Regions from separate parts of the Streptomyces sp. NPDC002104 genome, predicted to be linked through region 2. Evidence: riboswitches for the same ligand, from Rfam matches in the RefSeq annotation. Region 2 holds a riboswitch; the other holds the start of a gene.
What was found. Region 2 has a riboswitch for ZMP and ZTP ahead of ACWCP2_RS26470 (bifunctional 5,10-methylenetetrahydrofolate dehydrogenase/5,10-methenyltetrahydrofolate cyclohydrolase). Riboswitches for the same ligand answer to the same signal wherever they lie in the genome.

Region 1: another riboswitch for ZMP and ZTP. It lies ahead of ACWCP2_RS14675 (serine hydroxymethyltransferase); the one in region 2 lies ahead of ACWCP2_RS26470 (bifunctional 5,10-methylenetetrahydrofolate dehydrogenase/5,10-methenyltetrahydrofolate cyclohydrolase).

Annotation. Positions count from the first base shown of each region.
Region 1 is NZ_JBSFDF010000013.1:139,874-144,048, reverse strand. It holds gene ACWCP2_RS14685 (glutathionylspermidine synthase family protein) at 1-969, shown strand, start outside; gene rocD (ornithine--oxo-acid transaminase) at 992-2,197, opposite strand; ZMP/ZTP riboswitch at 2,307-2,397, shown strand; gene ACWCP2_RS14675 (serine hydroxymethyltransferase) at 2,433-3,713, shown strand; gene trpS (tryptophan--tRNA ligase) at 3,926-4,175, shown strand, end outside.
Region 2 is NZ_JBSFDF010000036.1:28,198-32,372, reverse strand. It holds gene ACWCP2_RS26480 (RNA polymerase sigma factor) at 1-1,119, opposite strand, end outside; gene ACWCP2_RS26475 (class I SAM-dependent methyltransferase) at 1,333-2,094, opposite strand; ZMP/ZTP riboswitch at 2,185-2,284, shown strand; gene ACWCP2_RS26470 (bifunctional 5,10-methylenetetrahydrofolate dehydrogenase/5,10-methenyltetrahydrofolate cyclohydrolase) at 2,313-3,194, shown strand; gene ACWCP2_RS26465 (peptide MFS transporter) at 3,331-4,175, shown strand, end outside.

The DNA.
Region 1 (4,175 bases), on a different contig from region 2:
GACCGCTTCGCCGACCTCGGCATCACCGATCCGAAGCTCGCCGCGCTGATCGCCGAGTCCTGGCGGCGCCGCGCCGAACAGCCCTCGCTCTACGGCCGCTTCGACCTGCGCTACGACGGCACGGGCAGCCCCGCCAAGCTGCTGGAGTACAACGCGGACACCCCCACCTCCCTCGTGGAGGCGGCCAGCCCGCAGTGGTTCTGGATGGAGGAACGGTTCCCCGGCGCCGACCAGTGGAACTCCCTCCACGAGCGGCTCGTCGACGCCTGGCGCCGCCAGGCGGAGCTGCTGCCGCCCGGCCCGGTGCACTTCGCGCACTCCGAGACCGACGAGCTCGGTGAGGACCTGATGACGGTCGCCTACCTCCAGGAGACCGCCGAGCAGGCCGGCATCGAGACGCGGGAGCTGTCGGTGGAACGGATCGGCTGGGACTCCCTGTCCGGCCGGTTCGTGGACGAGAAGCTCGGCTTCATCCGCGCGATCTTCAAGCTCTATCCGTGGGAGTGGCTGGCCACCGACGAGTTCGCCCCGCAGGTCCTGGGCACGTACGACCACGGCGGCGGCTCCGGCACCACCGCCTGGATCGAGCCGCTGTGGAAGATGCTGCTCTCCAACAAGGCGCTGCTGGCGGTCCTGTGGGAGCTCTTCCCGGAGCACCCGAACCTGCTGCCCGCCTACCTGGACGGCCCGCGCGAACTCGCCACGACCACCGGCTACGCGGCGAAGCCGCTGCTGGGCCGCGAGGGCGCGGGCGTCACCCTGCACCCGGTCGGCGGCGAGCCGTTCGCCCCGGAGGAGGACGAGACGTACGTCTTCCAGGGCCTCGCCCCGCTGCCCGACTTCGACGGCAACCGGGTGGTGCTCGGCGCGTGGGTCGTCGAGGACGAGTCGGCGGGGCTGGGCATCCGCGAATCGGCGGGGCCGGTCACGGACGAGTACGCCCGCTTCCTGCCCCACGTCATCCTCTAGGGGGTGTCCGCGGACCTGCCGGTCAGGCGCCGAGGACCGACCTGAGCTGGTCCAGCCCCCAGTCCAGGTCCTCCTTGGAGATGACCAGCGGCGGTGCGATCCGGATGGTCGACCCGTGGGTGTCCTTGACGAGCACCCCGAGTCCCATCAGCTTCTCGGAGATCTCCCGGCCGGTGCCGCGCGCCGGGTCGATGTCGACGCCCGCCCACAGCCCGCGGCCCCGTACGGCGGTCACCGCACCGCCGCCGACCAGCAGGTTCAGCTCCCGGTGCAGGTGGTCGCCGAGCTCGGTGGCGCGCTGCTGGTACTCGCCGGTCCTCAGCATCGCGATGACCTCCAGGGCCACCGCGCAGGCCAGCGGGTTGCCGCCGAAGGTGGAGCCGTGCTCGCCCGGCCTGAACACGCCGAGCACGTCGCGGTCGGCCACCACCGCCGAGACGGGCACGACCCCGCCGCCCAGCGCCTTGCCGAGGATGTACACGTCGGGGACGACCCCCTCGTGCTCGCACGCGAAGGTCTTCCCGGTGCGGCCCAGGCCCGACTGGATCTCGTCGGCCATGAACAGGACGTTCCGCTCGCGCGTCAGTTCCCGTACGCCCTGCAGGTATCCGGCGGGCGGCACGAGCACGCCGGCCTCGCCCTGGATCGGCTCCAGGAGCACGGCGACGGTGTTGGAGGTGACCGCGTGGGCGAGCGCGGTGAGGTCCCCGTACGGGACGATCTCGAAGCCGGGGGTGTACGGGCCGAAGTGGTCGCGGGCCTCGTGGTCGGTGGAGAACGACACGATGGTCGTGGTCCGGCCGTGGAAGTTGTCGGCCGCCACCACGATCTTCGCGTGCCCGTCCGGGACGCCCTTGACCTCGTACCCCCACTTGCGGGCGGTCTTGACCGCCGTCTCCACGGCCTCGGCGCCCGTGTTCATGGGCAGGACGGCCTCCTTGCCGCACAGCGCCGAGAGCTCCGTACAGAAGTCCGCGAAGCGGTCGTGGTGGAAGGCTCGCGAGGTCAGGGTGACCCGCTCCAGCTGGGCGCGGGCGGCGTCGAGCAGCCGGCGGTTGCCGTGGCCGAAGTTCAGGGCGGAGTAGCCGGCGAGCATGTCGAGGTAGCGGCGGCCCTCCACGTCGGTCATCCACGCGCCCTCGGCGGTGGCGACGACGACGGGCAGGGGGTGGTAGTTGTGCGCGCTGTGCGCGTCGGCGGAGCGGATGGCATCAGCAGTTGTCGACACGGGGTCTCCGATCGTCCGTCAGGCCGGTGACGAGGGTGGCGTCACCCTCCATCCTCGCTCGAATACCGGACGGAGAAACCTTTCTCGTGGCGCGCCCGCTAAGGTGTCGGACACGCACGGCGACTGGCGCACGGAGATCCAACTCCGGGGGAGCCGTGCGCGCACGACCGCATACAGGGCCGCTCGCCTGGGCCTCGCGGGGACGAGAACCGACATCGACCCCGGAGGAACCGCCATGAGCGCGAACCACCACCCGTACCGCCACCCCGCCCTGCTCGCCACCGACCCCGAGCTGGCGTCCTTCGTCGCCGCCGAGGAAACCCTCCAGGCGCAGACCCTGCGCCTCATCCCGAGCGAGAACTACGTGTCCTCGGCCGTGCTGGAGGCCTCCGGCACGGTGCTGCAGAACAAGTACAGCGAGGGCTACCCGGGCCGCCGCTACTACGAGGGCCAGCAGAACATCGACCGCATCGAGGCGCTGGCCGTGGAGCGGGCGAAGGGCCTCTTCGGCGTCGACCACGCCAACGTGCAGCCGTACTCCGGCTCCCCGGCGAACCTGGCCGTGTACCTGGCCTTCGCCGAGCCAGGCGACACGGTCATGGGCATGGCGCTGCCGATGGGCGGGCACCTGACGCACGGCTGGGGGGTCTCGGCGACGGGCTCCTGGTTCCGGGGCGTGCAGTACGGGGTCCGGGCGGAGAACGGCCTCATCGACTACGACGCGGTGCGGGACCTCGCGCTCGCGGAGCGGCCCAAGCTGATCTTCTGCGGTGGTACGGCGCTCCCGCGCACGATCGACTTCGAGGCCTTCGCCTCGATCGCGAAGGAGGCGGGCTCGGTGCTCGTCGCCGACGTGGCGCACATCGCCGGCCTGATCGCGGGCGGGGCGCACCCCTCCCCGGCGGGTCACGTCGACGTGATCTCGACGACCACCCACAAGACCCTGCGCGGGCCGCGCGGCGCGATGCTGATGTGCCGCGAGGAGCACGCGAAGGCCATCGACAAGGCGGTCTTCCCCGGCCTCCAGGGCGGCCCGCACAACCAGACGACGGCCGGTATCGCGGTGGCGCTGCACGAGGCGGCGCAGCCCTCGTTCGTGTCGTACGCGCACGCGGTCGTGGCCAACGCGAAGGCGCTGGCCGCGGCTCTGCTGGAGCGGGGCTTCGACCTGGTCTCGGGCGGTACGGACAACCACCTGATCCTGATCGACCTCACGGGGAAGTCGGTGTCCGGGAAGATCGCGGCGAAGGCGCTGGACCGGGCGGGGATCGTCGTGAACTACAACACGGTGCCGTTCGACCCGCGCAAGCCGTTCGACCCGTCGGGGATCCGGATCGGCACGCCGTCGCTGACGTCGCGGGGCCTGGGCGTCGAGCACATGCCGGTGGTCGCCGACTGGATCTCGGACGCGGTGTCCGCGGCCGCCCTCGGCGATGAGGCGGCCCTCGGCAAGATCCGCTCCGCGGTGGCCGACCTGATGGCCGCCTTCCCGGCCCCGGGCCTCCCGGTCGCCTGACCCCCTCCGGGGCGAGGGGCCGCCCCCTGCGGGGCGGGCGGGTGCGGCCCCGGTCCCGGACCCCGGTGGAAAGCGGTCGCTCGGCCGAGGCAAGATCCGGACGGGGCGCTACCGGTCGGTACCGGGCGGGGGAGGGGCGGGGGCGGCGCGACCCGCCGGGTTCCGGCCAGTGGCGGGGCCGAGCCCGGTGCCGCACCTGAGAGAATGGGGCCATGGCTTCTGATCGTCCTCGCGCGCTCTCCGGCATCCAGCCCACCTCCGGTTCGTTCCACCTCGGGAACTATCTCGGAGCCATCCGGCAGTACGTCGCCCTCCAGGAGACGCACGACGCCTTCTACATGGTCGTCGACCTGCACGCGATCACCATGCCGCAGGATCCGAAGGATCTGCGCGCCAATACCCGGCTGTCCGCCGCGCAGCTCCTCGCCGCCGGTCTCGACCCCGAGCGCTGCACCCTCTTCA
Region 2 (4,175 bases):
CTTGTTGATGATCTCGACCATGTGGACGGGGATGCGGATGGTGCGCGACTGGTCGGCCATGGCACGCGTGATCGCCTGCCGGATCCACCAGGTCGCGTACGTGGAGAACTTGAAGCCCTTGGTGTAGTCGAACTTCTCCACGGCGCGGATCAGACCGACGTTGCCCTCCTGGATCAGGTCCAGGAAGAGCATGCCGCGGCCGGTGTAGCGCTTGGCGAGGGAGACCACGAGACGGAGGTTGGCCTCCAGCAGGTGGTTCTTGGCCCGGCGGCCGTCCTCGACGAGGATCTCCAGCTCGCGCTTGAACGCGGGCTTGTGGTCCTCCTCCTCTTCGAGCTTGTACTCGGAGAAGAGGCCGGCCTCGATGCGCTTGGCGAGCTCCACCTCCTGCTCGGCGTTGAGCAGCGGCACCTTGCCGATGAGCTTGAGGTAGTCCTTGACGGGGTCGGCGGTGGCACCGGCGACCATGACGGTCTGGGCCGGGGCGTCGTCCTCGTCGTCGTCGGACAGGACGAAGCCGGCGCTGCCGCCCGTCTTGGGCGTCTCCTTCTCGTCGCCCTCGTCCAGGTCCTCGGCCGCCCAGTCCTCGCCCTCGGCGACGGCGGCCTCGGCCTCGTCGCCGTCCTTGGCGGTCTTCTTCGTGGCGGCCGTCTTCTTCACGGCGGTCTTCTTGACGGCGGTCTTCTTGACCGTCCGCTTCTTGGGCGCGGCGGCGGCCTCGGCCGCCACCTCCTCCTCGGTCCCGGAGGCCGACGGGTCGGATATCGCCGCGGCGGGGGTGGTGGCAGCCGTTTTGCGCGCACCGATCAGGCGCGGCGGTGCGGCGGCCTTCTTGGCGACGCGCGCCGGAGCGGCGGCCGCCTTGCGCGCCTTCTTGGCGGGAGCCTTCGTGGCGGGGGCGGCGCTGACGTGCAGCGCGACGCCCTCCTCGTCCAGGACCTGGTTCAGGCTGCGCAGGACCCGCTTCCACTGGTCCACCGGGATGCGGCCGGCCTCGAAGGCCTGGCGCACGTCATCACCGTTGATGTGACCCTGCTCGCGGCCGCGCTCGACGAGCGCGACCAGGGCCTCTGATTCGGCGATTTCCGTGGGGAACGTACGGGACGGGCTGAGCGACACAAGGAGCCTCTCGTTGCGAACAGATAAGGGGTGGCGGGACATCATCGCGCGAACTCGGGAAACAGACCCGAGGGGGGTCTGTATTCCGGGCCGCACGAGGACACCTGTCGGTTCATCGCATGCCCGAGTAGATTCGTTACGCGCTGAATTGAGTGACCTGCGCCACGCTGCGACCGGGGGGCCGGTCGCGGGTGGTCGCGTCCGCCCGTTTTGTCAGCCCGTTTTGCGGGCTTCGATGAGAAAACGGGCGGTGTGTGCGACGAACGGGCCTTCGTGCGCGATCTGTTCGTGCAGCTCGCGCAACCGGTCCCGATGCTGCCCGACCGTGAAGCCCGGCACCATCCAGATCACCTTCCTCAGAAAGTAGATCACGGCTCCGATGTCGTGGAACTCCGTCCGAAGCCGCTCCGAGCGCAGATCGACCACCTCCAGCCCCGCCTTCGTGGCCCCGGCGACCGCGTCGTCGGGGTGCCGGGCCCGCCGGACCTCCTCCGGCTGCGGGCCCAGGAAGTACTCCACGAGCTCGAAGACGCTCGCCGGCCCGACCTGCTGGGAGAAGTACGTGCCGCCCGGCTTCAGCACCCGCGCGATCTCCTCCCACCAGATCGTCACCGGATGCCGGCTGGAGACGAACTCGAAGGCCTCGTCGCCGAACGGCAGCGGCGGCTCGTCGGAGTCCGCGACCACCACGGTGCCCATCGGGTGAAGGAGTTTTGTCGCCTTGTCGACGTTCGGTGGCCACGATTCGGTGGCCACCGTCAGCGGGGGCAGCGGCCCGGCTCCGGCGAGCACCTCCCCGCCGCCGGTCTGGATGTCCAGGGCGGAGCCGACCTGCGCCAGGTGCCGGGCCAGGAGGCGCTGGTAGCCCCAGGAGGGACGCTGCTCGGTGGCGCGGCCGTCGAGCCAGGAGAAGTCCCAGCCGTCCACGGAGACGGATTCCGCTTCCGCGACGAGATGGTCGAAAGTGCGCGTCATGTCTCGATCGTCCCAGGTCCGGCCCCGGTCATCCACCGCATTGCCGGGACGGGGGCCACGCCGGACCTCCCGGGGGGTCGCCTACACTGGGCGGCGGGCCGTGACTGGCGTTCGGGTGGATCACCACCGGGGAGCGGCCCGGCGTACTCCCGCATCCGTACGCCGACTGCCGCGCGCCTGGGCGAACCGCGATCCCGTAGCGACGCCCAGGAGCCCCCATGACCACTCAGACGACTGCCCAGACCGCCACGCTGATGGACGGCACCGCGCTCGCCCGCCGCATCTCGGAGCGGACCGCCGAGTACGCCGCGAAGATCACCGAGCGCACCGGTACCGCGCCCTGTCTGGCGACCGTGCTCGTCGGGGAGGACCCCGCGTCCGTCACCTACGTCCGCATGAAGCAGAACCGCTGTGCCAAGGCCGGGATCACCTCCCGCCACGTGGAGCTGCCCGCCGCGACGACCACCGAGGAGCTCGTCGCCACCCTGACCGCGCTCTCCGAGGACCCGGAGATCAGCGGCATCCTGCTCCAGCACCCCGTCCCGCACCACATCGACGAGCGCGCCGCCTTCGAGGCCATCGCCCCGGGCAAGGACGTCGACGGGGTCACCATGCACTCCTTCGCCGCCATGGGCTTCGGACTGCCGGGCTTCGTCTCCTGCACCCCCGGCGGCATCATGCGCCTGCTGGAGGCCTACGACGTGGACCTGACCGGCAAGCACGCCGTGGTCGTCGGCCGCAGCGCGATCCTGGGCAAGCCCGCCGGGATGCTGCTCCTGGAGCAGAACGCCACCGTCACCTACTGCCACTCCCGCACCGTGGACCTGCCGTCCATCGTCCGCCAGGCGGACGTGCTGGTCGCCGCCGTGGGCAAGGCCGAGTTCATCCGCGGCGAGGACATCAAGCCGGGCGCCGTGGTCCTGGACGCCGGCTACAACGAGGGCAACGTCGGCGACGTCCACTTCGAGTCGGCCGCCGCCCGTGCCTCCCTGATCACCCCGGTCCCGGGCGGCGTCGGCCCGATGACCATCGCGGTGCTCCTGGAGCAGACCGTGCAGGCCGCCGCCGCGCAGGCCGGTCTGGCCCTCGCGGACCTCTGACCCGGGCCCCGCTCCCTCCGTCGCGACGAACGCCCCGGGCCCTTCGGTCCGGGGCGCTCCGTTTCCCGCGGTAACGGGCCGAAAGGCCGATCCCGGTCCGGCGCGACGGGGCTCCACTGAATATGTGAAGCCTTCGATGGATATGCAGAAGCCCCCGGCGTCGGACGCGGCACCGGGCGCGGCGGCGGCGGTGGGTCGCAAGCGCCACCCGCGCGGGCTCGCCACCCTCGTCCTCGCCGAACTGTGGGAGCGATTCAGCCTCTACGGCATGGTCGCCATCCTCGTGCACTTCCTCGCGGCCTCCCGCGGCCACGGGGGCATGGGACTCCACGAGGGCACCGCGGAGGCCGTGGAAGGCGTCTACATGGCCATGATCTCGCTGCTGGCGCTGCCCGGCGGCTGGATCGCCGACCGGTTCCTCGGCGCCCGCCGGGCCGTCCTGTGGGGCGGTGTGGTCATCATGGCCGGCCACGTCCTTATGGCCGTCCCGAACCCGGTCTTCGTCTGGCCCGGCCTGGTCCTCATCGTCATCGGCACCGGCCTGCTCAAGCCGAACATCTCCGCGCTGGTCGGCCGGCTGTACGCGGCCGACGACGACCAGCGGCGCGACGCCGGATACTCGATCTTCTACATGGGCATCAACCTCGGCGCCGTCATCGCCCCGCTCGTCGTCGGCTACCTCGGCGAGGAGGTCAACTGGCACCTCGGCTTCGGCGCCGCCGCCGTCGGCATGGCCCTCGGCCTGGTCCAGTACGTCCTCGGCGGCCGCCGCCTGTCGCAGCAGCTGCGCACGGAGCCCGTGGTCCGGCTCACCGCCGCCGAGCGGGCCAAGGTGGGCAAGTCCTCCGCGTACGGCCTGGTCTTCACCGCCGTACTGATCACCCTGCTGGCCGCCTCGCACGCGCTGAGCATCGACAACATCACCTTCGTACTGACGATCGTCGCGGTGGTGGTCCCGGCGGGCGTGCTGCTCTCGATGTA